Regions from separate parts of the Anaerorhabdus sp. genome, predicted to be linked through region 2. Evidence: predicted binding sites of a transcription regulator. Region 2 holds the regulator's gene; the other holds the start of a gene.
What was found. Region 2 encodes HrcA, which represses chaperone genes, less so after heat shock. Its sites were predicted from a motif close to TTTTAGCACTNNNNNNNNNNNAGTGCTAAAA; they were not measured.

Region 1: htpG (molecular chaperone HtpG) is a predicted target of HrcA. The motif match lies at 3,394-3,424, and genes of this name have one in related genera.

Annotation. Positions count from the first base shown of each region.
Region 1 covers NZ_JAVXGL010000006.1:28,925-45,087, reverse strand. Annotated here, with positions in the region: gene RSB60_RS01850 (peptidylprolyl isomerase) at 1-48, opposite strand, end outside; gene RSB60_RS01845 (hypothetical protein) at 98-487, opposite strand; gene RSB60_RS01840 (putative ABC transporter permease) at 487-1,149, opposite strand; gene RSB60_RS01835 (putative RNA methyltransferase) at 1,251-2,030, shown strand; gene RSB60_RS01830 (iron chaperone) at 2,050-2,391, opposite strand; gene RSB60_RS01825 (DUF523 domain-containing protein) at 2,388-2,819, opposite strand; gene RSB60_RS01820 (helix-turn-helix domain-containing protein) at 2,858-3,247, opposite strand; gene htpG (molecular chaperone HtpG) at 3,437-5,332, shown strand; gene RSB60_RS01810 (cation diffusion facilitator family transporter) at 5,356-6,522, opposite strand; gene RSB60_RS01805 (hypothetical protein) at 6,544-7,083, opposite strand; gene RSB60_RS01800 (helix-turn-helix transcriptional regulator) at 7,180-8,133, shown strand; gene mutY (A/G-specific adenine glycosylase) at 8,096-9,106, opposite strand; gene RSB60_RS01790 (NAD-dependent protein deacylase) at 9,149-9,868, shown strand; gene RSB60_RS01785 (polysaccharide deacetylase family protein) at 9,892-11,271, opposite strand; gene RSB60_RS01780 (LysR family transcriptional regulator) at 11,387-12,253, opposite strand; gene RSB60_RS01775 (chromate transporter) at 12,361-12,963, shown strand; gene RSB60_RS01770 (chromate transporter) at 12,947-13,522, shown strand; gene RSB60_RS01765 (Cof-type HAD-IIB family hydrolase) at 13,546-14,388, opposite strand; gene ilvD (dihydroxy-acid dehydratase) at 14,385-16,022, opposite strand; gene RSB60_RS01755 (PTS galactitol transporter subunit IIC) at 16,069-16,163, opposite strand, start outside.
Region 2 covers NZ_JAVXGL010000018.1:2,952-19,114, forward strand. Annotated here, with positions in the region: gene RSB60_RS04100 (ATP-dependent Clp protease ATP-binding subunit) at 1-410, opposite strand, end outside; gene dnaJ (molecular chaperone DnaJ) at 481-1,608, opposite strand; gene RSB60_RS04110 (polysaccharide deacetylase family protein) at 1,624-2,913, opposite strand; gene dnaK (molecular chaperone DnaK) at 2,870-4,684, opposite strand; gene grpE (nucleotide exchange factor GrpE) at 4,697-5,338, opposite strand; gene hrcA (heat-inducible transcriptional repressor HrcA) at 5,328-6,353, opposite strand; gene RSB60_RS04130 (flavodoxin family protein) at 6,507-7,199, opposite strand; gene RSB60_RS04135 (DUF3796 domain-containing protein) at 7,502-8,143, shown strand; gene RSB60_RS04140 (helix-turn-helix transcriptional regulator) at 8,149-8,352, shown strand; gene RSB60_RS04145 (glycosyltransferase) at 8,377-9,582, opposite strand; gene RSB60_RS04150 (EFR1 family ferrodoxin) at 9,599-10,369, opposite strand; gene RSB60_RS04155 (phytoene desaturase family protein) at 10,373-11,851, opposite strand; gene RSB60_RS04160 (TetR/AcrR family transcriptional regulator) at 11,848-12,420, opposite strand; gene coaD (pantetheine-phosphate adenylyltransferase) at 12,544-13,023, opposite strand; gene rsmD (16S rRNA (guanine(966)-N(2))-methyltransferase RsmD) at 13,020-13,583, opposite strand; gene RSB60_RS04175 (FtsW/RodA/SpoVE family cell cycle protein) at 13,580-14,773, opposite strand; gene def (peptide deformylase) at 14,877-15,443, shown strand; gene rnjA (ribonuclease J1) at 15,458-16,163, shown strand, end outside.

The DNA.
Region 1 (16,163 bases), on a different contig from region 2:
TAGCTCTGCCCCATTTTGCATTGTGATTTTACCTAATATTTTTGTCATAAATTTCACCTCGTCACAATTATACTTTCTTTATCGATTGAATGCCATATTATTTGTTACTAATTTGTTCATCATTTTTTAAATCTGTTTCGATTTCATCATGATTTATTAAAAGAACCAAAACCGTATAGGCTACAGGTAACAATATATCATTGTACTGAAATACTGGTATTATGCCATTATAACCTTGGAAAGAGATCATTGAACGAATAAGTATCGCAAGCGTTCCAAAAGTTATTAACACATGATAAGATTTCTTCATTATTCCAAATAGTCCTGTGAGTAAAGTTAAGCATCCTGGAACTAAAAAGCTAATAATTATCACAGCACGATTTAATTCAGACAAAGGTTCTAAAATCAAAGTACTTCCAGAAATCAAAATATTCACTAAACCAGAGCCTAACATAATGAAACTACATACTTTAAATAGTGTTTTCATCAGTCATTCACCGCCTTCACATTTTGAAATATTTTATCTAATACATCATTAGGAAAATAGTAATCAAGTAATTGCGCTACTAAATTTGTCGCTGGTATTCCTCTATCCCTTTGACTTTGTCTAAATTCCGCTGAAAATGTTATTACACTATCAAATAAAATGAAAACGAGTAGAAATGTCGTCACTTTTTTACCAAATTGATAAGGTATTTTCTCAATCCATTTGGATAGATATGGATAAACAAGTTTCAAAAGTATAATTCCACCCAATCCCCAAAACATCATAAAAGGAACCGTTGTACGGCCTTGTATATTTAAAAATAAATGAGAATAATCCCACGCTTGTGTATGTAATAAAACTTCTTCCAAATAACTAATTGAATACTCTGTTGCTCCACCAATCAAACAACAATAAATATATGTAAGAAACCAATTTCGTTGTGAATCATTTTTACCTAATAAAATATAAAATAAAGAAAATCCAATACCATATACTGGATTAAAAGGACCATAAATTAATCCTACATGTGGTTGTAATAATCCATGTCTTGCGAACGCTAGAATCGTCTCATAAACTACACCTGCAACACAGCCAACCATAAAGAAAGCGAATATTTTTTCAAAACAATATCCCTCACCAAATATTTTTTTTCGAACCCCCATACTATCACCCTTTCAAGAAGAATTATATCATAGTAACTTTTTTTGTTTAAAAACACGCTTTCTAATATGAACCATGCTACAATAATATTCAGAGGTATTCTATGAATTTAATTTGTCCTTTGTGTAAAAATAGTTTAATCAAAAATGAAAATTCTTTTTGTTGTGTAAACAACCATCATTTTGATTTAGCCAAGAGTGGTTATATTAATTTGTATTTAACAAATAAAAGTAAATCTCATGGTGACAATAAAGAAATGATTCATGCTCGTACATCATTTTTATCAAAAAATTATTATCTTCCCTTAAAGAAAAAACTAATCGAAGAAATTGATAAAATTAATCCTAATACATTAGTTGATCTCGCCTGTGGTGAAGGATATTATACACGTGATTTTAATTGTCCTAACAAAATTGGAATCGATTTATCAAAAGATGCTATTCAATATGCAAGCAAACAGGATAAGAGCTCACAGTATTGTGTCGCCTCTATTTTTGATTGTCCAATTGCCACAGAATCTGTAGATTGTGTAACTACCTTATTTGCACCTATAGCCACCAATGAAATCAATAGAATTTTAACTACTGGTGGATATTTTGTCGGTGTATTTCCTGCTGAAAATCATCTGCTTGAATTGAAGAAGACAATTTATGATACTGTTTATCTAAATGAAAAACCACAAATCGATTTAGATTTAAAGCACATTTTTACACATCGCGTTACTTCACTTATTCACTGTGATTCTAATGAAGATATTCTAAATCTATTCATGATGACACCCTACTATTTCAAGACTTCGCTACAAGATAAAGAAAAAATCAATTGTCTTCATCAGCTTGATTGTACAATTGATTTCTATATTACAATTTATAAGAAACAGTAAACACCAGTACTTTGGTGTTTTATTTTGTCTGTTCTTTTACACGATACTTAATTATTTCTCTAATTAGTTCTATCGGTAAAGATTCATCTATAGGAAATTGAATTGTTCCCTTAGTAGTTTTATAGCCTTTTAACTTATCTTGAAATGCAACAATACCCTCTGGTTGAGGATAAAATCCTATGTGTTTTTTAAAAGCTGCAAAATGCACAAGCCATTTACCATTTAAGTCATATGTTGGCATTCTCATGCAGATTCTTTCCTGAGCATTTGGCGCCAATTCCAGTATATTTTTTCTTAATTCATTTAATTTTTCCTGAACTTCTTTTGGAAACTCATCAATGTATTTTTCAACTTCATTCATACTATGTCCTCTTGTAGATAGTCTTCATCACTAATCACTGTAAATCCTTCTTTCAATAATAGTTCTGCCGTAACACCATAGCCTTCTATAACTGTATGGCTAAATGTACCATCATAAATCTTATTTACACCACATGAGGGACTTTTAGCTTTCAAAATGACTTCCGTTACCTGATATTTCTTGCATAGCTCTACCGCTTTTTGTGCACCTTTAAGATATGCATCTGTCACATCTTCCCCTAGTTCTGTCAGTATTCGATTATTTATTCTTTCTGCCGGTGTTCTTGGAACATTTAGACCACCTAAAACTTCTGGACAGATCATAATTGCTTCATTATTTTCTACCATTTCTTTAAATTTATGTTTTTCATGACTTTTTCCATTATAACTACAACATACACCACATAAACATGCACTAATTGCTTTCATATTATCACCACCAAAATTATAGCATAGAAAAAGGAGTGCTACTCCTTTTCATGAATCAATGATACCTTTGTATTTGATTTTGGATAATTCTTTTCTCCCTCACTTATTATTTCAATAAATAGACGGATTGATTTTTGCTTTTCTTTTGAGCATTTTCGATACGCAAGGATCATCTCCATTTCACGTTTAGATATTAATAGGTCATTTTTATGAATCTTTTTATTCTTATTCTCATATCCTATTAAAGTGTTAATATCAGTATCAAATGTACTTGCTATTTTCTTCATCATTTCAAAATCCGGTTCTGCTGTATCATTTTCATATCGTGATATTGCTTTGGCGCTAACACCGCAAATTTCTGCCAATTCTTTTTGTGTAAAATTCTTATTTTTACGCAAATATTGCACTCTTGTTCCAAATGAAATCATTACATCCCCCTTGGTTGTACAGTATAAACTATATAAATTTTAATTTCTTTAATTTCTCTTTTTTGTAGATTATATGCGGTCTAAAATGACAAAAAAAAGGGATTTTTATAAATCTCTTGAAATTTATTTAAATAGGTGTTATATTATTTTAGCAGTCACAAGTATTGAGTGCTAAGGAGGAAATATACTATGGCAAAGAAACAATTTAAAGCTGAATCCAAAAGACTTCTTGACTTAATGATTAACTCTATTTATACAAATCGCGAGATATTCTTAAGGGAGTTAATCTCAAATGCATCAGATGCTTTGGATAAACGTTATTACCTATCACTTACTGATGATGGTAAGCGAATTGATAAAAAGAACCTAAAAATTGATATTAGTGCTGATAAAGCCAATCGAACATTGACTATCTCGGATACTGGTATCGGTATGACCGAGAAAGAACTAGAATCAAATCTAGGTACTATCGCAAAAAGTGGATCATTGGAGTTCAAAAAGGAACTTGACGATGCGACTAAAAATATTGACATCATCGGTCAATTCGGAGTTGGATTCTATTCTGCATTCATGGTTGCGAAGAAAATTACTGTTGAAACTAAATCAATCCATGGTGATATTGCTTATTCATGGGTAAGTGAAGGTGAAGATGGCTACACAATCAATACAATTGATAGAGATCAAGTAGGAACTACAATCACCCTTGAACTTAAAGATGACACTGCTGAAGACAATTACAGTGACTTCCTTGAAAGTTATCAAATCCAACAACTAGTTACAAAGTACTCAGATTATGTACGTTATCCAATTGAAATGATGGTAGAAACACAAAAACCAAAGAGTGATAACCCTGAAGAATTTGAAACAGTAGTAGAAAATAAAACACTTAACTCAATGGTTCCGTTATGGAAGAAGAACAGAAAGAAAATTAAACCAGAAGAATATAATGAATTCTATAAGAGTAAATTTATGGATTGGGAAGATCCACAAAAAGTTATCCATTACAATGTAGAAGGTAATATTTCATATAATGCATTATTATTTATTCCTGGTAAAACACCATACAATTTCTACAATGCTGATTATGAACCAGGGTTACAACTTTATTGTAAAGGCGTATTTATCATGGATAAGGCAAAAGACCTTCTTCCTGATTACTTCCGATTTGTTAAAGGTTTAATTGATAGTGATGATTTAAATCTAAACATCTCTCGTGAAATACTTCAACAAGATCGTCAAATGAAAGTATTAGCCCAAAGTATTGAAAAGAAAATTAAAAATAATCTTGAAGAAATGCTTAAAGGCGAAAGAGAAGAATATGAAAAATTCTTCACTAACTTTGGTTTAACACTAAAATATGGTATTTACCAAGATTATGGTATGCATAAAGATACACTTCAAAACTTGATTCTATTTAAATCAAGTAAAGAAGATAAATACGTAACATTAGAAGAATATGTAGAACGTATGCAAGAAGGTCAAGACTTAATCTACTATGCTTGCGGTGAAACAATTGACGCTATTAAGAAGCTTCCACAAATGGAAAGACTTCAAGAAAAAAATCTAGAAGTTTTATATTTCATTGATGATGTTGATGAATTCGCAATCAATATTTTAAATACTTACAAAGATAAAAAATTCAAATCTGTCAATCAAGGAGATTTAGGACTAGATAGTGAAGAAGAAAAGAAAGAGAAAGAAGAAAAGGCTAAAGAAAATCAATCATTATTATCAAGTATGAAAGATGCATTAACAGATAAAGTTAAAGAAGTTCGAATCTCTTCTCGTTTAAAATCACATCCAGTATGTTTAGTTTCTGATGAAGGAATTTCACTTGAAATGGAAAAAGTTTTATCACAAGCACCAAACAGCCAAGGTATTAAGGCAAATAAAATTCTAGAAATTAATCCTGATCACGAAATCTTTAAAACACTTCAAAAGGCATATGAAAAAAATCCTGATCAAGTTAAAGACTATGCAGATGTATTGTATAATCAAGCATTACTTATTGAGGGATTACCAATTGAAGATCCAATCGCATACGCAAATAAAATTTGTGATTTGATGATTCACGCAAATAAATAAGAGTTCAATTATGAACTCTTTTTTTAATAGTAACCATGCTCAAACGTGATTACAGTATAAATATTATCTTCTCTCTTTGTTAACTCCGTATCAATGCGATTTTTAATCTCATCGGCTGTCAAATAAAATTCAAATGGAACTTGTAAATCAAAAATTAAATTTGTATGAGTTGGTCCAATCACAACCCTAAAGTCATGCATGGATAGTTTGGGATCAATTGAAGCAATTATCTCTTTCATCAATTCTTTATGTGAATTGACAACAGCATCATCTATTTGAATAGGATCCATATGGATTGTCATAATAATATGTAATTCTTTTTCTATTCGTCTTTCGATTTCATCAACTAAATCATGGATAACCAAGAAATCTTGCGTACAATCTACTTCAACATGCACACTACCAATCATATTTCCTGGACCATAATTATGAATAATTAAATCATGAATTCCTAAAATTTTTGGATTTGCTAATATAATCGCTTTTATTTTATCAACCAGTTCTTTTTCAACAGGTTGTCCAATTAATTCATCAATTGTTGAACGAATAATTCCAATACCAGAAATGAATACAAAGATTGATACAAGAATACCCATTGCTCCATCCAGTGGTAAAGTAGTGAACAATGAACCAACCAAGGCAATCATTGTTGCCGAAGTTGCAATGACATCATTCAAACTGTCCTTACTTGTCGCAATCATTGCCGAATTATTTATTTTCTTACCTAATGTTCTATTAAATAAACTCATCCATAATTTTACAAAGATAGATAAAATCAATGAAATTAATACTACTGTACTATAAATTATTGGCTCTGGATTCAACAATTTATCAACTGATGTTTTAAATAATTCAAACCCAACCAATAAAATAATCACAGAAATAATGAAACTGACAATATATTCAATTCTTCCATGGCCAAATGGATGATCACGATCAGCAGGCTTTGCAGCTAACTTATATCCAAATAAAGTAACAATGCAACTTGCAGAATCTGACAAGTTATTAAATGCATCTGATGTTATCGCAATTGAATTTGTTAGAAAGCCTAAAGTTAACTTTACGGCAAATAACAAAACATTACACACAATGCCAACAAGACTACTTAACGTACCATAACTAGATCGTACTTTTTCATTTTCAATATCATTATAATTTTTTACAAATCGCTTAACCAAAAAGTTAATCATGCCTTACCTCTCAACTTCAATTTATTGTAAACGCACCTTTTTAGATTCAAGGTTTATGTTATATTTTAAACTTTTTTGAAGATAAGTAAAGGATATTGTTACTAAAAGCGGAGAAAACATAAGAATTAAGAATTGCAATATTTCTAAACGCATATTTATACTCAATAGTGGTAATAAAAGAATCATAATCATCGCAATAATCAGTAAGGTACACATAACTTGAATTGAATTTAAAATAAAATTTTTAATATATTTTTTACTTCGTAAATAAACTACTTTCCAGCATCCGCAAGAGATTACAATACTCATTGCTAAGAAGGTATAAGACCATGTGCTAGCATGACCAATGCAGAAGAGTATAATAATCTCTATTATCGCGATGCAAATGTTTTGGATAATAAACTTACCCATTATTTTTCTTGAAGGGTTGAGAACACCTAGAGAAAGAATAGCGGCAGTGCAAGATAAAAATAGAGATGGCGTGGGATATCCAGCAATGGCATAATCACATGCTAATACCGTACAAGCAAGGATAAAGATATAAGCATTTTTTAATTTCATAAGTGTTCCTCCTTCAAGTGTTTATACTTTACCACACAAGGAAAATATAACTGTCCCTTTTTTAGTACAGTATGATATGATTATAGGGGTGATATGATGAATACAACAAAACTTAGATTATTATATTTAATTGATTTATTCAAACAAGATACAAATGAAACAAATTCTGTCACAATGCCTGATATACAAGATTATCTTTATTCAAAAGGAATTGTTGCTGAAAGAAAATCACTTTATGAAGATATAGATACATTAAAAACATGGGGACTTGATATTATTTATAATCGCCCCCAAGGATATTATTTAGCCTCTACTGACTTTGATATTATTGAGATCAAATTACTTGTTGATGCAATTGCTTCAAGTGATTTTCTTACAAAGAAGAAAACAAGTGAACTTCAAAAAAAATTATTAAACTGTCTCAATCATTATGATCAAGAAAGCATCAAACATCAACTTTTTCAAAATCCTAATAAATTTAAAAATGAAAATATTTTCTACTCGTTAGATACCATTCAAAATGCTATCAATAAAAATTCATCAATACAATTTATGTATTTTGATATCACAATAGACAAGCAAAAAAAGTATCGAAAAGATTCGACACCTTATCATTTGATTCCCTATGCACTTCTTTATGAAAACCAACGTTACTATTGTATTGGTTATTCAACCAAATATAATAATTTTTCACACTATCGTGTTGATAAAATGGATCAAGTTATTTTACAAGATGATTTTAATGAAAAGAAGAATTTCAATCTTTCTAAATATAAAACAACTAATTTTAATATGACACTTGGACAAATAGAAAATATTACACTAGAATTTGATTTGTCCTTAACTAACATTGTTTTTGATACCTTTGGACAAGATGTATTTATAAAGAAAGTAAGTCCTTCAACCTTTACTATTAATTTATCAAGCACTGTTTCAACCAACTTTATTGGATGGTTATTGCAATTTGGCAAGAAAGTGAAAGTTATTTCACCTTCCTCACTTATAGAAGACATTAAACATTTAATTGATGAAGTTCAGGAAGTTTACTAAGATCCTTTAATAACTTTTTATGTGCTGTTACCATTGGATAATTATGAACATCTTTCATTTTAACCCAAGCACATTTATCTAATTCAATCTTCTTATTCATAAATACGAGAAAACAGTTCATATGCCATATAAGATGGGAAAAGACATGCTTTCTCTTTTTTAATTCTTCGCCTTGAATGTTATAGCGTGAATCAAATTGTGGTAATCGGTAATAATCTCTCATCAGACCGTCACTATCATCACTACTTAAGCAAATCTCATCTTTACATACAAATACATATGTGTATACTTCTAGCTCTCTAGGAGCCTTCATTTTGCTTTTAACTGGATAGTTTTCTTCTACGCCTAATTCATGTGCCATACATTCATCTTGAAGCGGACATAAACTACACATCGGTTTCTTTGGCGTACATACCATTGCACCAATTTCCATAAGTCCTTGTGTGAAATGTGATGGATTTGAATCTTTCATCCATGTCTTACATATTTCCGTAACTTTCCTTCGTGTACTAATCTTAGTAATATCATCAGCTAATGCGAAATATCGTGTTATAACGCGAAAAACATTACCATCAACTGCTGGTACTTCTTCCCCAAAAGCTATGCTCAAAATAGCGCCTGCTGTATAGTCACCAATACCTTCTATTCTTTGTATTTCATCGGGATCATTAGGTATAATACCACCATAATTCTCCATCACTGTAATAGCGCCTTGATGTAACTTACGCGCACGATTATAATATCCCAAGCCTTGCCAAACCTTTAACACTTCTTGCAAATCAGCTTGAGCAAGTTTTTCAATTGTAGGCCACTTATTCATCCATGTTTCATAATACGGTAACATCGTATCAATACGTGTCTGTTGAGCCATGATTTCACTCACCCAAATCGCATAAGGATCACTTGTTTTTCTAAAAGGTAAATCACGATAATTCGCACGGTACCAGTCTTCAATTTTTTCGCTAACTTTCATTTTATGTCCTCCCATACTATAATAAAGCTAGAGGAACTCACAATGAATGAAATTAATCAACTTCAAACTTTAATCGACTCTAGTCATAAAATTGTATTTTTTACAGGTGCTGGAATTTCTACAGAGAGTAATATCCCTGATTTTCGAAGTGCTGATGGTCTCTATCAACAAGCTAGTAAAATTCCACCTGAAACTATTTTAAGCCATACCTTCTTTATAAACAACCCTGATGATTTCTACAGATTTTACCGCAAAAATATGTTGTATCTTGACGCAAAGCCAAACACTGCACATAAATTTATCGCTGATTTAGAAGCAAAAGGTAAATGCCTTGGTGTAATCACCCAAAATATTGATGGTTTACATCAATTAGCGGGTTCAAAACACGTATGTGAACTTCATGGTTCTGTATATCGAAATACTTGTATGATATGTCATAAAACCCATTCAATTAAAGATATTATTAATACTGAATCCATTCCCCTTTGCAACTGTGGTGGAATAATCAAACCTGATGTTACTTTATATGAAGAGGCGCTTGATGAAGCTGTCATTGATGATGCATTAAATCTTATTACTTCTGCTGATTTACTACTTGTTTGTGGAACATCATTATCGGTTTATCCTGCCGCTGGATTTATTCGTTATTTCAAGGGAAATAGTCTAGTTCTTCTCAATAAAACAACTACCCCTTTTGATAATCAGGCTGATTTATGTATTCATGATTCCCTAGGAAATATCTTTTCACAAATTAAATTATAAGATAAAAAGACCTTACGGTCTTTTTATCTTGCCCTTGAATATGATTTACCATTTTCCATCTGAATTCCTTTAGCACTCATCATTTCATTCACTGTGACTACTTGGAATCCCTTTTCAATTAGCATTGGTATTATTTGAATAGCTGCATCTTTTGATTCAGCATGAATATCATGTAATAGTATAATATCACCATCTTTAGCATTGTTCATTGTTTCATTTATTGTACTTTGAACATCTCTTGTTTTCCAATCCAGTGTATCAATACTCCACATGATAAATGGATATGGTGATGTCTCACGCATCCGCTTACTTATTGCACCATAAGGTGGTCTAAAGGCAGTAACTTGATAACACCATTGACTTACATCTTCGTATACTTTTTGAGAAGTTAAATAGAATTGTTCATCAAGATTTTTCATTTTCGCCATATTTGGATGACTATAAGAATGGCTTGCAACCTGGCTACCAGATTCAATTTCATCAAGAATAACTGCACTTCCCTTTGTTGTAATGCGATTGCCCACCACAAAGAATGTTGCTGCACTATCATAACGCCTTAATACTTCCAAAATTTGTGGTGTATTTGTAATATGAGGCCCGTCGTCAAAGGTTAATGCTACCATTGGACGATTAGGATCTACATATCGATTTGGAATATACACAACAGGGTCTGGAATACTTTGATCAACACCAAAATAAATATTGATATGCGATGCAATTGTCGTTAAGTCTAAGCGAAATTCAATTACTTTTGGGGCAAGATTTTCAATTTTATAAACAAGTGTATTACCATCTAATGTAAAATTAGTAAACAATTGCCCATTTTTATCTGTTTTTTCTAGAAATTCTTTAGTATAAGCAACATCTTGCAAATCTACATCTTGTTTACATTGAGTTCTCAAACTTTGGGTCATAAGCCGTAGTGCGATATCATCATAAATTAATGAAGTATCGATAAGATTTCCATCATTCTTATTAATCCAAAGCGATTCAGTCTCAGTAGATTCTATACCATCTACTAGTTTTGTAATCTCAAAGCGATAATTTATTAACTCTTCAGTAATCGGAAGTAATGTATAGTCGACACGAACTAAGATTTTCTTAGCTTCACTATCTGCTTCATCTTCTAGCACTTGATTATATAATTTTTCTGACACTTCTTTGATTGTATTTCCCAGCTCATTATCTATTTTAGGATAGTAGACCATTATAGATAAATGATTCGATACTTTTTTAAAAGCATCAAGTTTAACATTTTCTTCTTTGTGATCTTTTACTTCCAACAAATATTCTGGTACATAATTCATAGCTAACAGAATACTTGCGGAAATCCCACATAATATTGCAAACATAATTACTATAATTGCAACTTTTTTCTTTTTTATCGTTTTTTTCGTAATCATAACAACCTCAAATCTAAGTAAATATATTTAACCTCCTACATGATAACATAAAGTATTAAGTACTTTGCCCGTTTTTCTTAATAAAGGTTCTTTTTAAAGAAATCTTTAGGTATCATTACTCAATCAGTGAATAAAAAAACGATTCAAACTGTTTACAACGCGGATCACCCTTTCGGTAAATAAATAACAAAGAATGAATAATATCTAAATGTTCTAAGCTAAACGTTGCTAATTCACCACGTTCTAACTCTTTTTCTACTACTCCCTTATAAACAAATGTGATTGCTTGAGACTGTGCGATACATTCTTTGATAAGTATAAAACTTCCTAACTCAATTGTTTGAGAAAATGACAAAATACTATCATTTCTTTCTTTTAGCCAACCTTCTAAGATTTGGCGCGTTCCTGAATAAGGTTCCCTTAGAATTAATGGATACTCATGAATTTCCTTAAGTGTTACTTTCTTATTCGCTAATGGATGATTTTTCGCAACCACTGGAATAAATTGAGCATCTAAAAATGTTTTAGTCTCTACAAAAGAGGTATCAAACAAACCTTCGACAAATGCACAATCAATTTCATCATTATGCAATTTCTTAATTAGTTCGCTTGTATTACTAACTAATACACGTAAACGTTCTTCTTTATTCAATACTTCCTTTACCAATAATTGTGGTAAATAATAATCAGCAATTGATAATGTTGCTCCTACACATAAAGGTTTAATTGTATTTCTCAATAATAATGAAAATTCTTGGCTATTAGCTTGTTGAAGACTCAAATATTGATAAAGAAGTTTTCCTTCTTCCGTAAGTCTAATTGCGCGCCTCTTACTATCAATCAACTGACACCCATAAAATTCTTCTAATTTATGAATATGTTGGGTTACTGCAGGTTGTGTCATATGTAACGCTTTGGCGGCAGCTGTATAACTACCATATTTAACAACACTAAGAAACGTCTCTATCTTTTGATCTAACATTATGCACCTCTTATAATTTTTCCTTATATATTATAACATATCATAATTTGTTATTATAATTACCCCATGATATGCTTTTATTGTTTGATTTTAAAGGGGGAATATAAATGAAAAAAGAACACAATAAAAAAATGCTTTGGCAACTCTTCAAATCAACATTTATGTTGAGTGCATGCACATTTGGTGGTGGATTTGTCATTGTGTCATTAATGAAAAAAGAATTTTGCGAAAAGCTAAATTGGTTAGAAGAAGATGAAATGCTTGATGTAACTGCAATTGCCCAATCATCACCAGGACCAATTCCCGTCAATGCATCCGTAATTCTTGGATATCGTATGGGAGGAATCGTTGGTTCACTTGTTGCAGTGCTAGGTACAATTATCCCACCAATGATTATCATCTCAATTATTGCTGTCTTTTATGAACAATTCAGATCCAATATTTACATCGCAACTGCACTACAAGTCATGCGTGCTGGTGTTGCTGCTGTTATCTTTGATGTTGTTTACAATCTTGCCAAGAATGTAGTCGCAACAAAACGTGTGCTTTATATTGGGTTAATGATAACCGCATTCTTTTGTGCCGTTGTATTGAACATCAGTGCAATGGTAATTATTCTAACTTGTTTAATTATTGGTTTATTAGATTTAGTCATCACGCTGTATCTTAATAAAGGGAAAGAAGGTGCAATCAATGACAATGCTGCTTAAATTATTCTTTAGTTTTATCCAAGTTGGTTTGTTCTCTGTTGGAGGAGGATATGCAGCAATACCGCTTATCCAAAATCAAATTGTCATTGTTCATAAGCTTATGACCATGGCTGAATTCACTGATTTAATCACTATTGCCGAAATGACACCTGGGCCTATTTCAATTAATTCTGCTACTTTTGTTGGAACGCAATTAGCTGGTCCTATAGGTGCTATTATATGTACTCTTGCATGTATCATTCCCGCATTTATCATTTGCCTACTACTTGCTCACTTCTATTATAAATATCGTAATTTCAGTGGTGTACAACTTGTATTATCCGCCCTTCGTCCTGCTGTTGTCGCAATGATTGCTTCTGCCGGCTTATCAATACTAGTATTAGGTTTGTTCAACACAAACTTACAAGGCATACAGTTAAATAATTTTAGACCAATTGAATTCATCTTATTTATTGGAGCTTTCTTCTTATTAAGAAAATACAAATTCAATGCCATCACCATTATTTTTGGTACAGGTATCATTGGTACCCTACTTTATTTACCAACACTTATTCGCTAATATACAAAAACGCACAAATCATCTTATGTGCGTTTTTTAATTTCATACTCCTGTTTATTTTCTTCGAAGAAGTGAGCTACCCCTGACTCATTATTTGTACATGTTACATAGTCAGCAATGATTTTTAATTCAACACAAGCATTCGACATAGCCACTTTATATCTAGCTACTTGAAATAATGAAATATCATTATTCGCATCACCAAATGCAATTGTAGATTTGTCATCAATATCTCTATTTTGGCATAACCATTGTAAAGCATTTCCTTTTGAAGCAAAAACATTCATAATTTCTAAGTTTGTTTTTAGAGATGTACTTACAGATAACTCAGGATGTTTTTTTATAATTTCTAATAAAATTAAGCGATCTTTTTCAGATTTATAAAACATATTTAATCGATCAATCTTTTTAAGTTTCAAAATAAAAATTTTAAAATCTTCATGGATAGAGGTACGACTTTTTTTTACATACTCATATGTATATTCATCCAAACCAAAATCATTTAAACGATTCATCATATTTGCTTCACTATAAATATGATTATCTGAAAATATATCAAAGGTTGCATCAATATATTGGCATTCTTGATAAAGTTTTAGTACTAAAGATTTATCAATTCCACAAAAATAAATTTCCTCGTTTTTCTTCACATCATAAATCGTTGAACCATTACCACAAATTGCATAGTGAACACATTCTTGTTTTAGAATGTGCTCACTAATACTTGAAAATAATCTCCCTGATGCTGGAATAAAATAAAGACCTAATTCATTGCATGCTTCTAACAATGCTTCATTCTTACTTGTAATTTGTTTATCATCTGTTAAAAATGTTCCATCTAAATCAGAAACTATTGTCTTTATCATTGTTTCAAGACTGCTCCTAATTTTGCTGAACTCACAAGTTTTGCATACCGTCCTAATAATCCTTTATCATCATCTCTATGAAGTAAAACAAATTCTTTTTTGCGTTTGATAAACTCATCTTCAGATATTTGAAGTTCAATTAAGTTTTTACTCAAATCCACATGAATAATGTCACCATCTTGAACAAGTGCAATAGGACCACATTCCGCAGCTTCGGGACATAAATAACCTATGCTTAATCCTCCAGATGCGCCAGAGAAACGGCCATCTGTAATAATTCCGCTATTAGGAATTGATTTCATAATTTCTGTAATACGATGCAACTCCTTCATTCCTGGTCCACCTTTTGGACCTTCATAACGAACAACTACAGCATCCCCTTGATGAATCAACTTTTTATTGAATGCCTCATAACATTCATCTTCAGAATTAAATACTTTTGCAGAGCCGGTAAAAATATGAAGTTCTTGTGGAACTGCACTTGTTTTAACAAGTGCACCCTGAGGTGCTAAATTACCATATAAAACCTGAATACCATTTACAATTGATTTTTCATCTTCCATTTTTCTAATTATTGTTTCATCAATTTGAATAGATTTATTCAATTCTTCTCTTAATGTTTTTGTTGTTACTGTCAATACATCTTGATTTAATCGTGATTCAATTTGCTTCAATACCGCCGGAATTCCACCCGCTTTATACAAATCAACACAAGTTAAATCACCATTAGGAACAATATTACAGATTACTGGTGTTGCACTAGTTACTTTAGCAATATCATCCCATTCAAGTGTAAAACCTAGTTCGTGGGCTAATGCTGGTAAATGAATCAAAGCATTTAAAGATCCTCCAATTGCACTAAGTAAAGTAACAGCATTTCCCATTGCTTCTTTAGTCATTATCATACTTGGAGTAATTTCTTTTTCAACTAACTTCATTAAATGAATTCCACTGTCTCTTGCACTAAAACGACGCATACTTGTACTACTTGGATATAAAGCACCATAAGGAAGCATCATTCCAAGTCCTTCACACAAACATCCCATGGTATTAGCAGTACCCAAAAACGGACATATCCCAGGACCTGTATAATACTTCAACGTTCCTTCAATAACATCGCGTTCAGTAATTTCGCCTCGTAGAAATTTTTGGCGTAAATCTTTTGATTCACTCGGTTTAATTTCTGCATAACAAGGACCACTGGTTACTATAATACTAGGTAAATTAATGCGGGCAGCAGCATTTAACATAGCAGGGATAATTTTATCGCATGATGCGAGAAAAACAACCCCATCAAACACTCCTTCTCCAAGAATCATTGCTTCACATGAATCTGTTATAATTTCACGATGAGGCAAACAATAACGCATTCCTGCATGTCCTTGCGCAATTCCATCACACATCGCAATCGTATTAAATTCAATTGGTTCCCCACCTGCTTCTAAAACACCTTTTTTTACTTCTTCCGCAAGTTTTCTTAATGGTTCATGTCCAGGACATACTTCATTCCAACTATTTGCAATCGCAATTAATGGTTTTTTATCCAAAGCATCCATTGACACTCCGGCAGATGCTAAATGTGCTTTTGATATTGCACGTTGAAATGGTTCTAATTTATCAATTGCTCTTTTCATATTTCCCTCTTTCTAAATGATAAAGAGGACTTTCATCCTCTTTGCCTTATTCTACAGTTTCTTCTACAACAGTTGTTTTCTTTTTCTTTTCTATGAAGAACCATACTACACCAAAGACTGCCAATAATAATGGTACAAATA
Region 2 (16,163 bases):
GCATTTTCAATTTGTTTTTCTGTTATATTTGTAACTCTTAAAATTTCTTTTGACACTTCAACATTCGTATTTAAACAACCAATGAGAAAGGCAACCGTACTCATATAACTTTCTTCATGTTTATTACTCCATGTCATAGCTTTTTGGTACGCATCATAAACATTCTTACTCATTCTTGGTTCTGGTTGAATATCAACACGTGGAAGTCTATCCATATATCGATTGATAATTGTAAGTAATGTTTCTTTTTGAATATTTAATCTCTTCCATAATCCATCTAACCCATCATCAACAACCAGTTCGTGAAGTACATGTTCAATACTTAACTCACTATTCTTTAATTCTTGGCTTAGCTGTACTGCTTGCGATAATATTCTTTGTAATCGTTCTGTCATTTTTTCAATATTCATAAAACCCTCCTTTAGCACTTATAGATACAGAGTGCTAATACAACTGTTTTAGAAAGGGGTCAATTGACCCCTATTTAAATGCCTTCTTAAACTTTTCAAAGACAGTTTCTTTGCCACTTTTCTTTTGTAAGTCTTGAAGCTTTTTATAAAGTTCTTTCTCTTCTTTCGACAACTTTTTATTTACTTCTACTTGGACTTCAACATATTGATCTCCTGTTGAACCTCCACGCATATCTTTAACACCTTTGTCTTTAAGACGGAATTTAGTTCCACCTTGTGTTCCAGCAGGAATTGTAAGTTCTACATCACCATATACTGTTGGTACATCTACTGTGCATCCAAGTGTTGCATCAACACTTGAAATAGGAACTGAAATAGAAATATTCTTTCCATCACGAACAAAGTAATCATGTTTCTTCACTAATACTTCAATGAATAGATCTCCATTAGGTCCACCATTTTCTCCACGTTCACCTTTACCTTGAACACGTAGTTGTTGACCTGATTGAATACCGGCAGGAATTTTCACATCAACGCTAACACGCTTATGTTCATATCCTTTACCACCACATTTACTACATTTACGTTTAATTGTTTTACCAGTTCCATTACAAGTTGGACATACTGATTGTGATTGGAAAACACCAAATGGTGTACGTTGTTGTGTAACTACTGTTCCACTACCACCACAAGTAGGACATACTGCAATATCTTCTTTGCTATGGGCACCTGTTCCTAGACACTCACTACAAACTTCATCAACACCTAGGTTAATTGTTTCTGTTTTACCAAAGATTGCGTCCATGAACTCAACCTTCATTTGCATGAAACGATCTTGTCCTTTACGTGGACCATTTCTTCTCGCTTGGCTTTGTCCACCAAAACCACCAAATCCTCCACCGAAGAAAGATCCGAATATATCTTCAAATCCTCCACCAGAGAATCCTCCAGCGCCACCAAATCCAGCAGCACCATCCATTCCCGCATGACCAAATTGATCATATGTTGATTTCTTTTGAGGATCACTTAACACTTCATATGCTTCATTGATCTCTTTGAACTTATCTTCTGCACCTGCATCTTTGTTCATATCGGGATGATATTTTTTAGCTAATGTACGATATGCTTTTTTTATTTCTGCATCACTAGCACCTTTTTGTAGTCCTAGGACTTCATAGTAATCTCTCTTATTTGCCATTTTTCATCCCTCCTCTTAGTTTAAATGATTAATGTATTGAGCCATTCCAGCTCCTCCTGTCACACGAATTCTTGGAAGTTTTAATTGATCCATACTTGGATTGATTTTTCCGAATTCAGTTGTAAATGCTAATTTAGTACCCGCGTCTTTCATAATTTGAATCGCATTGTCGTTAACGTCACCAAATGGATAACAGTATACAAATCCTGCATCTACATATTCATACGATTGGATTGTATCTTGGACTCCTTCGTCATGACTGACACACAATAGTCTACCACCATGACCCATACCAGAGCAACCACCTTGGTGCATTAAGAAGCTATGACTTTGAAGTTCTAGACCATCTTCACGCATTTCTACAAAATCATACGGCAAGATTGGATCTAACCATCCACCGATTAAGAAGAGTGTTGCATTAATACCATACTCTTTGAGAATCGGATAAGCATACTTATGGACAGAGGGATCCCCATCATCAATTGTAAGTGCATAACTTTTCACAGGAATTTGACCACGTTCTTCCATAAAATATTGAACTTCTCGCATCGTTAATGAAGTATATCCATTATCTACAAGATATTTGCATTGCTCATCAAATTCATTTACTTCCACAAAATTTACATCACCGCGTGTTTCACCATTAGCCTCACTATAGAAGAAATGATACATCATTACAGGAAGTGTTGTTGCAAGTTCTTGGGTTTCAATCGCTATTTCTTTTTCGCTTTGTACATCATCTTTAGAGATATAATAAATTCCATTTTGAATCAATACGCCATAACGTGAATCATCTTCACTTGGTTTTACATAAACTGTATATACATCACTACCTAAACGATTAAGTTGGTTCTTTCCATCGTCATTGGTTAATGTATAAGAATCTTTCGTTGTGATTTCCAAACCATATGGTACTAAATGTGTTTGATTTTTAAACCATCGATCAGCTGGTTGAACATCACTTTGTTTCACCAGCCATGAAGTTCCATTGATTAAAATTTTATCTTGAATTGCATCACTGTCTGCAATATCTAAATAAATTCCTTCTTCAACCGTTCCACCTTCAACAAGTTTTCCATCAACATAAACATAAAGTGGCGTTGGATTTGTTGTCTTTACTTTTATATTTCGATATTTATTTTCAACAGTTTGCGTATCATCTGTTTTCGTCTGATTTGGCTCATCATCTGTTTTTGATTTACACCCTGTTAAACTAATTAGGCAACAAAACCCTAGGATTACACCTAGGATTTTGTAATATTTAATTCTTTTCTTTGAAGTCAGCATCGACAACGTTGTCATCATTTGCAGCACCAGCCCCAGCATTATCTTGAGGGTTAGCGTTTGCTTGTTGTTGATACATTGCTTGAGCCATATCATTTGCAGCTTTTTCTAATTCTGACATCTTAGTTTTTAAAGTTTCGATATCATTATCATCAATTGCTTTTTGTAATTCATCGCGTAACTTCTTAACTTCTTCTTTTTGTTGCTCAGTTACATTTGCATTTTCAGTTTTTAAAGTTTCGTCAATTTGGTTAATGAATTGTTCAGCTTTATTTTTTGTTTCAATTTCATCTTTACGTTTTTCATCTTCTACTTTGTGTTCTTCAGCTTCCTTAACCATCTTTTCGATTTCAGCATCACTTAATCCGCTTGATCCAGAAATTGTAATAGATTGTTTTTGGTTGTTGCCTTTATCCAATGCAGATACATGTACGATACCATTAACGTCGATATCAAATGTAACTTCAATTTGAGGAATACCACGACGTGCTGGTGCAATTCCTGATAATTGGAAATTACCTAAAGTCTTATTGTCGTTAGCCATTGGACGTTCACCTTGTAATACGTGAATATCAACAGCTGGTTGATTATCTGCAGCAGTAGAGAATACTTGTGATTTAGAAGTAGGAATTGTTGTATTTCTTGGAATCAATACAGTCATAACCCCACCCATTGTTTCAATACCTAATGATAATGGTGTAACATCTAACAATAAGATATCTTTAACATCACCAGAGATAACTCCACCTTGGATAGCAGCTCCCATTGCAACTACTTCATCTGGGTTTACTGATTTATTTGGTTCTTTTCCTAATTCTTGACGAACGATTTCTTGAACAGCTGGAATACGAGTAGATCCACCAACTAATAATACTTGATGAATATCATTTTTTGTTAATCCAGCATCTTTTAATGCTTGACGTACTGGTCCAATTGTTCTTTCAACTAATGACTTTGTCATGTTGTCAAATTGAGCACGTGTTAATGTAGTTTCAAAGTGTAATGGTCCACTAGCTCCAGCACTAATAAATGGTAAGCTAATTTGCGTTTGAACCATACCTGATAAATCTTTCTTCGCTTTTTCAGCAGCTTCTTTTAAACGTTGAAGAGCCATACGATCTTGTTTTAAATCAATACCGTTTGCTTTCTTGAATTCTTCAACCATCCAGTCAACCACAACATTGTCGAAGTCATCTCCACCAAGTTTGTTGTCACCAGCAGTTGCTAATACTTCAAATGTACCATCTGCTAAGTCAAGGATTGAAACATCGAATGTTCCTCCTCCTAAGTCGAATACTAATACTTTTTGTTCTTGATTTGTTTTATCGATACCAAATGCTAATGCTGCTGCAGTTGGTTCATTAATAATACGTTCTACTTCAAGACCAGCAATTTTACCTGCATCTTTTGTAGCTTGACGTTGTGCATCATTGAAATAAGCAGGAACAGTAATAACTGCCTTATCTACTTTTTCGCCTAAATATGCTTCAGCATAACTCTTCATGTATTGAAGAATCATTGCACTGATTTCTTGTGGTGTATATTGTTTTCCTTCAAGTGTTACTTTTTCATCAGTACCCATTAAACGTTTGATAGAACTAATTGTATCTTTATTTGTTACAACTTGACGTTTTGCCGCATCACCAACAATTCTTTCTCCATTTTTGAAAGCTACTACTGATGGAGTAGTACGGTTTCCTTCTGGATTTGTAATAACTTTTGCTTCATTTCCTTCCATAACTGCAACGCAGCTATTTGTTGTACCTAAGTCGATTCCTATGATTTTTCCCATAAATTTTTCCTCCTAGTCGCTAACCTTTACCATGCTAGCACGCAATATGCGATCTTTTAATTTATATCCTTTTTGAAGTACTTCCACGACCATTCCTGGTTCTATACCTTCAACATGTTCTGCCATTAGAGCTTGATGGAAGTTGGCATCGAATGGTAACCCATTGGCTTCAATTTCTTCAACACCTTCTTTATGAAGTGCATCCAATAATTGATTGTATATCATCTCAACACCTTTACGATATCCTTCAGTTTCTTCTGTAGGTGGTGTTTGTAATGCTCTTTCTAAATTGTCTATTGCTGGTAATACATCCAACGCAAAACTTTGAATACGATATTTCTTTGCTTGTTCAAATTCACTTTGAAGACGTTTACGCATATTTTCTGTATCAGCATATGCTTTTGCGTAATCATTTTTAAGTTTATCAATTTCTTCTTTTAGTGAATCAATTAATTCCTTTTCATGAATCTCTGGTTTTTTATGCTTCATCTCTTTGTGTTTGTCATGTTCATCATGTGGATGTCCATGTTCACCATGCGGATGCTCATCATGTGGATGTGGTATATCGTGTTCCTCTTTTACCTCATCCTGATGCTTGTCACATGTACAAACCTCTTCTTCACATTCACAATTTTCTTTTTTCTTATCTTCCATGTTTTCCTCCACTTCCATAGATTTTTTCAATCGTGCTTGACACATATTCTAACAATGAAGTAACACGATCATAATCCATTCGTGATGGACCAACAATCATCAGTTGTCCTTCTTCATTATCACTCACTCTAAATTTACTTGTAACTACTGCAACATCATCTAGCCACATAAGTTCTGAGCCATCTTGTGTCTTAACAATAAGTTCTTGTGATTGCTTGCCTAATTGTCGCCACAATGTATTGTTTTCCATCATTGTCATCAATTGTTTTAATTTTTCAATATCAGAAAATTCTGGTTGATATAATAATTTATTTTGCCCTGAGAAATAAATATTCTCACTTGCAAACTTCATAAATGCTTTTACAAATGCTTGGAATAATATCTCATGACGTTTAACGTTTTCCGAAAGTATCGGACGTAAAGCTTGCATCTTATCAACTACATCTTGAATATAAGTACCTCTTAACCGATCATTTAAAATACTGCAACAATGTTCTATATCTTCTAAAGAAACATCATCTTGGAAATTAAATGTACGATTTTCAGTGTATCCACTATCTGTTATAAATACACATACAGCACTTCTTTCGTTGATTGGAAATATTTTAATATGTTCCAACCGCTGCATCGATGCATCTGGTCCTAGAACTCCTGAAGTAAGATTTGTCATTTGTGATAACATGTTACAACTTTGCTTAATTGCTTCATCTAAATTCAACTGACGATCACTAAACAATTCCTTAATCGCAACCTCCATCTTTTGATCCAATTTAACTTCAAGTAAATTTTCACAATAGAACTTATATCCTTGTGTACTTGGTATACGTCCACTTGATGTATGTGTTTTTTCTAAATAACCGAGTTCTTCAAGGAATTGCATATCATTTCGAATAGTTGCACTAGAATAAGGTAGTTCATACTTTTCCATTAAAGTCTTAGACCCCACTGGTTCAGCAGATTGAATAAATTCATCCACGATTGCCTTAAAGATATCAATTCGACGTTGTGTAAGCATGACTCCACCTCCTTTTATTAGCACTCTTTCTCAATGTCTGCTAATAGAATATCACAACATTTTAGCACTGTCAACAAAAGTGTGCTAAAATATTATGGCTTTTTTCACATAATTAAAAAAGCCTTTATAATAGGCTATTTTGAATATATTTTATCACTTGTTCCAAGGCCGAATATTATCTGTCCACCCTTTTTCCTGCCAATAAACTCTATCAGCTTCATTCCATCCTTTTCTTTGTACAATACGCATAACTGAGAAAAAAGCTTTTGTTTTGAGTGTTGGCTTTATTTTGCCATAATTTCTCTTGATTTCACTTGCTAGGTTGGTTGTTTTCTTATCTATTTTTCCCTTTATCTTTTCACTAATGCTGTCCCAAGATACCGCAAATACAGCGACTCCTAATTTATACGTTTTCGCAACTCCCCAAAAGAAAGTACTATCAGCCATATCTTTATTTGTACTTTTCATACCCGCTCCTGCTGCAGTTGAAATACAAACTGCTTGTTTCGAAAACATACGCTCATTTGGACGATGAACCATCCACTGATAACCATAATGATCCAATAAGACCTTCATAGCACCTGACGCATGATACACATAAACAGGACTAGCCAAAATAATGACATCTGCCTTATTGAGTGCTTCTGTTATGGGATTGAGTCTTTCTCTGTGTGGACATAATAATTCTGATTTTCCAAAACAAGTATTGCATCCTACACAAAAAGAATCAAAATCTCGTGGTAAAAAGAATTCTGTAATTTCACCTTCGAGTTTATCCGCTAACTGCTTTGCAATATGATACGTCGAACCTTTATGATTTTGTCCATGGATGATTGTAATCTGCATAATTAATTCCTCCCTATACTACTGTACTAAGTATATACTATTTTCATTTATACTTTTAAATTTCCTTAATTCCATTGCTTTATCTTATTTATTGCAAGTTTATGTTCCTTGTAAATTAAACCTTTAATGCTTGATATGCTTATTTATCATCACTATTTGTTAACAACTCGACTTGTTCTTTAATATTCATACACTTTCCTCTTTAAATTATTATATTACTTTACACAGTTACTATTGACAACTTTATGGAATGTGATATATTTGTATCATCAAGTGACAAATATATCACTATGGAGAAAATTATGAACAAGAAAAAAATGAAAAACCTTATATTAGGTGGATCCATTATTATTCTAATGTTACTCGCTTCTGTTGGGTATTCTGTGCTCTTCAACGACTCTCGTCTTGTTGAACCTACAAATTTATCAACATATTCTTTTATTATCCAAGATACACCCATGCTTGTATCTGGATTATTATTGTTTGGCTATGTTATTTACCTTGTAATCGAAATAACGAAAGTTGTGTTTAAACAAAAAACAATTGATACAAATCATACACGTTTTATTTCTTCAAAACTGGGATATCTTGGATTCTTTGGTTTCTTGGGCTTTTTAGGATTTTGGACCTTCTCCATTGATAAAACTATTTTCCCATTCTTCTTCTTTGTATTTTTTGGTTTCTTTAGTTTCTTTTATGAAGGTAAATTATCCAATGTCCTAAAAGATGAATTGTTCAAAGAGAATGAAACTAAAGCTACTATCCAATCCTATAAAACAGGTTTCACTTTAATGTTTATTATGATTTGGTTAATTGGTATGGGCTTATTTAAAAGAAATACTGAATGGGCAGCAATATTCATGATAATCACTGTTTCATGTATTTATGCCTTAATTCTATTCCTAAGTAAATACTTGCTTTATAAATATGAAACACAGGATTAAAACTTATGGAAAATGAATTCATTTGTAATCTAAAAACATATCGTACACTAGCTGGGTTAACTCAAGAACAACTAGCTGATTTAGTAGGAGTTCGTAGAGAAACGATTATGCGACTTGAAAAAGCACAGTATAACCCTTCACTAAAACTTGCGATAGATATTTCAAGAATTGTAAAAACACCAATAGAAGATATCTTCATATTTAGGTAAAAGGGAATCTCCACGATTCCCTTTTTAACTGTTTAACCTTTTCTCTATTAATTGAATTGTTTTCCCAAGTCCATCTTCTAAATTCATCTTGTTTGACAGTTCTAAAACATTACTCTTATAAAACTCATAATTATTATCCAATTCGCGAATTGTATTAATTAATACTTCTGTATTTAATTCACTTGCTTTTATAGGTTTAGTGCCTACATCCAAGCGATAGAGATGATTTGCGAAAGATAACTGATCAAGCACATGTGGAATTGGAATAGATGGTATACCATAATACATACTTGAAGCAGTTGTACCAAAACCACAATGATGAATAACTGCATAGCCTTGCTTAAATAACCAACTATGTGGAACCGAATCAATCGCCATCATTGTGTCTGGTAGACTTACTTGTTTCATCGTTTTATTAAATCCTTGAATGATTGCACACTTATTCATTTTATTGAATGCTTCCATGAAACAATTTAATTTATCGATCTCCTCGGTACTTTCAAAAGACATTGCCCCCAGTGATAAAATAATTGGTTTATCTCCCTGTGCTAAAAAGGCAGAAAGTTCTTGTGAAGGAATATAATTTTCTTCTTCTAAAAACCAATAACCCACTATCTTATTTTTATCAGCCCAATATGGATTAGCTGCTTGAACATATTTACTTATTGGAATTAAATTCAAAGTTTTAGACATCACTTGATCCATTGATTTTACTTTCTTAAGATGATACTTTTTCCTTATTTTATTATACGGCTTTGCCATAAAAGGATTAATTAAAGAGGCAACTAGTTTATCTGTAAATGTTTTCTCTTTCTTGTCTAGAGGTAACATCTCAGTTTGAAGTGTAACATTAACTGTTTTAATCCCTAATGCTTCAGCTTCTGCTGCACCCATTTGGCTATGTGAGACAATAATTAAGTCTTTGCCTTTACAATACTTGTAAATTTCATCCGTTGAATTTTGAATAAGCTTAAATACAAAGTTCATTGTTTTCAACATGCTCAACATTGGATTTTTGCTCTTACCTCGAATCTTTGCAGCTTCATCTTCAATACTAATGTCTGGCCCTATACTTACAAAGTTTACACCATGGCTTTCAACTAAGCTTTGCCAACATGGATGTGTACCCAAAACTACATCATATCCATGATTCATCAATTCTTTAGATAGCACCAAATATGGTTGTACATCACCACGAGTCCCCATTGAAAACATTGCAATTTTTTTCATACCCTCTCTCACAATTCTAGTAATAATCTTTACTATGATGTTGCTGTATTACTTTAGAACCTAGTAACGTTATTGCTTGTTTTGGACATTCATTTACGCATCGATAACAAAGTGTACATAAACCCTTTTGCGAAACTGTAGAATTTGTAAACATCAGATTTTTCATAGGACATAATTTTACACATTTACCACAACCAATGCATTGTTCTACATTTATTTTTAATTTCGATGAATATTTTTTAGTTTTATGTCCAAACCATAGACGTTGCCCAAACAATCCAATCAATTGATTGATTTTACTTAATCCTTCTTGTGTTGGTAATCCACCTTTTACTTTGTTTGCAGCGAAAGATATCTTTTCATTTGTTTTTGCTATGATTTGTTTATTTTCTTCATGTGATTTCTTTAACACTTTCTCATCACATATACTATCAGGCATCAACAAATGTAATCCTCCAATAATTTCTGGATTAACTTCCTTCAACACACGTGCCGCCAAACCAGACCCATCACCACTAAATAATCCCATCGTTGTCATAATGAATAGTGATTTTCCTTTAAACAACATTTTGTTCTCAACTAGAAAATCCTTCATAATTTTGGGTAGTGAGCTATAGAATATTGGATAGCCTAATACAATAAAATTATTCTCTTGTATTTCCTTTATACAATTTTTGTCTTCAATCGAAACACAAATTGCATTAGCGTCAATTTCTGATACGAATTTCTCAATACAAAATTTTGTATTCCCTGTGCCACTAAAGTAAATCCCTACAACTTTTCCCATCGTTTATTTCCGTTTACTTTCTATATCTTGAATAGTTTGTATCGCAAATTTTCCTTGAACAACTGCTACTGGAGTTCCTCCAGGTGTCATTTGCCACTGACTTGCAATAATCAAGTTTTTTATTGGTAAAACATTATTCATAATATTCATTTGTTTATTGTTTGGTGTCATTGCATATGCCATAAAGGATCCTTTGTATGCATTAACATAATTAACATATGTTTTTGGAGTTACCACATCTAACTCTTCCAAATCAGTTATTTGAGGAACTGTTTCAAGAACCATTTGCTTGAATTGTTCTACTATTTCTTGTTTGAATAATTTATATTCTTCTTCACTCATTTTTTCTACTTGCGTGAATTGTGTTTCATCCGTAATTACATTAACTTGAACCACTGTTTTACCATTTTGAATTAGCGTTGGTTCATATCCAAAGTGTTTGATTCCTAGGCTTGAATATTCTTTTCCTAATACTTTATAAGGTTTTACTTGAAAAAACGATGTTTGAGTCATTTCACTTAAATCTGCATTTGTTCTATAAACTGCAGTAATCAAACTACATGTAGGATTTTTTATTTTATCTTGATCACGTTTTATTATTTCATTAACCTCATATTTATTCTTTAAAAGATGACTTGTTAAATGATGAATATCTAAAGCACTAATAATATAATCCGCTTCATGAATTGTTCCATCGCTTAATTGTATTCCAGATACTAATTCATTTTTTACAAGTATTTCCTTAACATCACTATTTAAATATAAATTTCCACCCAGGCTTATATATTTTTTTTCTATTCTTTCAATTAGTGGTTTTGACCCTCCTTCTGGTACGCCACTATTTTTTATAGTTAGTCCACCCAATGTAATTATTAAAGATGATGCACTATAGTTATCTGGAATCGTTGCACTAGAGAAAAAATATTTTAATTCTTCACTCTCAAACTGTTCACTAAATTCCTTGATTGAAATCGCTCCATATTTATTCATCATCTTTATAAGTGGAAGCATTTTCATTCCATAACTTATACCTTCCATCATTGTCCATAAATGAAATGGTTTCTTTGAGGGTACTGAACCAAAATTCATACTTATTTTAATATATTTTATAAATTCTTTGATTATTTTTTTATCTTTTTGAGTAGCATATCGATTTAATTCTTCTGTCAATTTTTCAATGTCTGTCCACATGTTTATTTTATGTCCATTGATATTTACTTCATAAAAAGAGTCACCATCATATACTTTAACCGTATCATCTAAAGCTCCTATTTCGTGCCATATTTGATTAAGATCACCATGTTTAGACTCAGTTAACCAATGAATACATCCTTCAATATAACTTCCTTTACGCATCCATCCTGTACACAAACCACCTGTGTAATTATTTTTTTCATAAATCTCAACTTCATATCCAGCTTTTCTTGCATATATTCCAGCTGACAATCCAGCCAATCCTGCACCAATAATAATAACTTTCATTTCTTTTCCTCTTCATTTCTATAAATTAACATTAGTGCTTTAAATTGAGTTGTTAAGTGCTCTACAATTTCTTCTTCACTAATTTGAATGTGATTAACATTTAATGCACATGCAAGTCCATATGTATAAATTGACATTTCTGTATGGTAATTTTTCGCATCATTTATCGATAATTTATAGTTCTCTACTAAGATGGTTTGAATTTCTTTTTCATTTACATCTTCAAATAGGTTGCCTTTATTTTCTTGTGGTTGCATATAAAGATATTGAAATAGTCCTTTATGTTCTTTCGCAAATTTAATAAATCCTAATCCTACCGCCAAATAAGAAGCATAGCTTGTCTCATTGAGATAATAGTTTACACATCTTTTATAAGTAATCTCAGCTTCTTTTTTAAGTTCCTCTTTTAGATCATCCATACTCTTATACTCTGAATAAATAGGTTGTGTTGAACAGTTCAATTCACATGCCAAACTTCTTGCATTTAAGCCACTAATACCTTTAGTTTGTATGATACTCAAAGCACCTTTCAAAATTTTTTCGCGGTTAATTCTTTTTACCTTTGGCATAAATCCTCCTAAATATAACATTTGTTATATAACATATGTTATATTATAACTATTTCAGCAAAAATATCAATAAAAAAATCCTGTTATTTAATATTTAAACAACAGGACTTCATATTTATTTGTTTATTTACGTAATTCTTGCAAGACAAAATCACTAATTTCACTTGGTATAAACTTACTTATATCGCCACCGTTTATAGCTATTTCTTTAGCTACAGAACTACTTAAGAAAGAGTATTCCGGTCTTGCGACAAAGAAAATAGACTCAATTTCATCATTCAACATCATATTAGCTGTAGCTTGTTGAAGCTCATATTCATAATCTGCAACTGCTCTTATTCCTCTTATCAATGAAACTGCACCTAACTGTTTGGCAAAATCAACAGTTAACCCTTGCCCAATCACAACCTTAACATTTTTCAAATCCGCCACACATTTTTCAATCATTTCTTTGCGTTCTTCTTGTGAGAACGTTACTTTTTTCTTTGGATTAATCATAATTGTTACATATACTTCATCAAACATTTTACTTGCACGACGAATAATATCTAAATGACCATTTGTAATCGGGTCAAAACTTCCTGGATAACATGCAATACTCATACTGACTCCTCTTTTTCTTTAAAGATTACTATTTTAGTAATACCATAATTTAATTCTTTTTTCTTATTGAATGATTTAAATTCTTCCTTCACTTCTTCATCCTTCAGTGTTTCTGAGATAACAACTCCATCTTTATTCAGTAATTTATTTTCATCGATAAACGTAAGGATATCTGACACTGATATCTTTGAATACGGCGGGTCCAAATAGATTAAATCAAATTTTCTATTTTGTGATACACATTGTTGAAGAGCACGATTATAATCCATTTTAAGACATAATGTTCTTTCTTCTTCCTTCAATGCCTTAATATTTTCTTGAATAACCTTGATTGCATCATAATTACTATCTACAAATATTCCAAAATCCATTCCCCGTGATATACATTCTAGACCAATTGCTCCAGAACCTGAAAAAAGATCCAAAACAATACCCCCATCAAAATAAGGTCCAATTGAAGAAAATACACCTTCTCTTACTTTATCTAATGTTGGCCTTGTATTCTCTCCTGGAAGAGTTTTTAAAATACGTGAACGATGCTTTCCTGCAACAATTCTCATTCAATTGCACCTGTCCTAAATCCTGAAATAACGGCTTGTGAAACACCTATCGCAACCATGATAGCCATTGTACTTGATCCTCCATAGGAAATCATCAATAGTGGTACACCTGTTAATGGTATTAAACCAGTTACGCCACCTACATTCAATACAAAGTGAAATAAGAGATACATTGCCGTACCAATTAAAATAACTCTTCCTTTTTCACTCTTCATCTTGAATGCATATTTAAATAAATGATAAATAATAATACCATAAAACACAAATATAATTAGAAATCCCAAAAATCCTAATTCTTCCACAACAATTGCTAGGATAAAGTCAGTATTAGCCGCTGGGAAGTTAGTATACTTACGAACAGAATTTCCAAATCCTACCCCAAAAAAACCACCTGAAGCAAAGGAAACAAGTCCATTGACTAATTGATAACCCGTTCCATATTTATCTGAGAATGGGTTAATTGCTGAAGTAATTCGAGATTTTTGATATTCTTGTAATGGTAAATGTTGGATAAATTCAGCTCCAATTGGACTTAATAAAAAGACAACACCAACCACCGCTAAAATAATCAGCCAAAAAATTACTTTCTGCGATTTTACAAGTTGCGGGTGTTGCGGTATTAAAAAAATAACAAACGCAATCATCGCCATAATTGCTGCTGAACCAAAGTCTGATTGAAGAATCGCTACAATCAATACAAACATTCCTATAATAATTACAGGTGTTTTTATTAATTCCCAATCGGTTGGTTTCTTACTTTTTAAATCACATAGATATGCTGCCACAACCAACATGATTGAAATTTTTGCAAATTCTGAAGGTTGAATAGTTACTTCTCCACCTGGCATTGGAATACGAATCCAAGCTTTTGCTCCCCCTACTGAAGAGAAAGCAAGTGGAACAATTAAGAAAACAAACGTCGCAATGACAATTAAAGAAATATTATCTCTTAGTCGTTGAAACGTAAATATTTTTGCTACAATAAGCATTGCAATATATCCTACAACAGTAAATACAATCTGTTTAGCGACAACATTCACCAAATACATTGTATTTCCGGCAGCCAATCCCATAGAAGCGCTAGTTATCATAACTAACCCAAATAACACAAGGATAAGAGTTGAAAAGTGAATATATCGATCATATAGGTGTGGCATTCTTAACGCGCCAGATTTTTTTTTCTTTTCCACGATTTCACCTCTTAAAATATTTTATCATAAAAATAGTACACTTTTAGAACATTTATCTTTAAAAATCTCAAAAATTTGGTAAAATAGAATATGAGGTTTTAATATGGAAATAAATAATAATACAATCATTAAAGATAATGACCCCAAAATAAGAGATAAATCTTTTGTAGTTTCTCTACCCTTAATGCAAGAAGATAGAGAACTTATGGAAGATATGTTAAGATATGTTAAAGAATCTACTATTCCTGAGATAGCTGAGGCAAAGAATTTACGCCCTGCTGTTGGAATTTCAGCTATTCAAGTTGGTGTACCTAAACAATTAACTGCAATTGTGTGCACAGATATTGATAAAAATGGAAATGAAGTGCATTATGAATATGCATTAGTAAATCCTAAGATAATCTCTTACTCTGTCCAAAAAGCTTACCTTGAAGGTGGTGAAGGCTGCTTATCCGTTGAAAGTGTTCATGAAGGATTCGTACCTCGTCATGCAAGAGTTAAGGTTGAAGCTTACGATATGTTACAAAATAAAACTATTACAATACGTGCCCATGGTTATCTTGCAATTGTTTTGCAACATGAAATTGATCACTTCTCTGGTGTTCTATTTTACGATACGATAAACAAAGAAAACCCTTTTGAACCAATTCCTGGTGCACAAGTAATTTAAGAAATGAGGATAAAATGAAAGAAACAAATTCAAAATCGTCTAAATCACGAAAACAAAAACAAGTAATAGACGAACAACAAGTAGAAAATAAAATATATAATCCATCGACTGATACAGCAATCTATGCCTTAGGTGGTCTAGGTGAAATTGGTAAAAACATGTATTGTGTTGAACATGATAATGAAATTATTATTATTGATTCGGGGATTAGATTTCCTGAAGAAAATTTATTAGGTGTTGATTACGTTATACCAGATTATAGTTACATTGTTAAAAATCAAGCTAAAATTAAAGCATTAATTATTACCCATGGTCATGAAGATCATATTGGTGGTATACCTTTCTTGCTTCAAACATTACGTTTTGATAAAATCTATGCGCCTAAATTTGCGGCTGCATTAATTAATAAGAAATTAGAAGAAAGAAAACTTACAAAAGCTTGTAAGATTGTGGAAATTAATGATGAAACAAGAATATCCACAAAGAATTTTTCAGTTGGATTCTTTAATACTGTACACAGTATTCCAGATTCTCTAGGTGTTTTAGTAAATACACCTAATGGACGCATTGTTCATACTGGAGATTTCAAATTTGATTTAACACCCATCGGTTCTAATTCCGATTACCAAAAAATGGCTTATATCGGTCAAATTGGCGTTACGATTTTATTGAGTGATTCAACCAATTCTGGTGTATCTGGATTTTCTATATCAGAAAAGA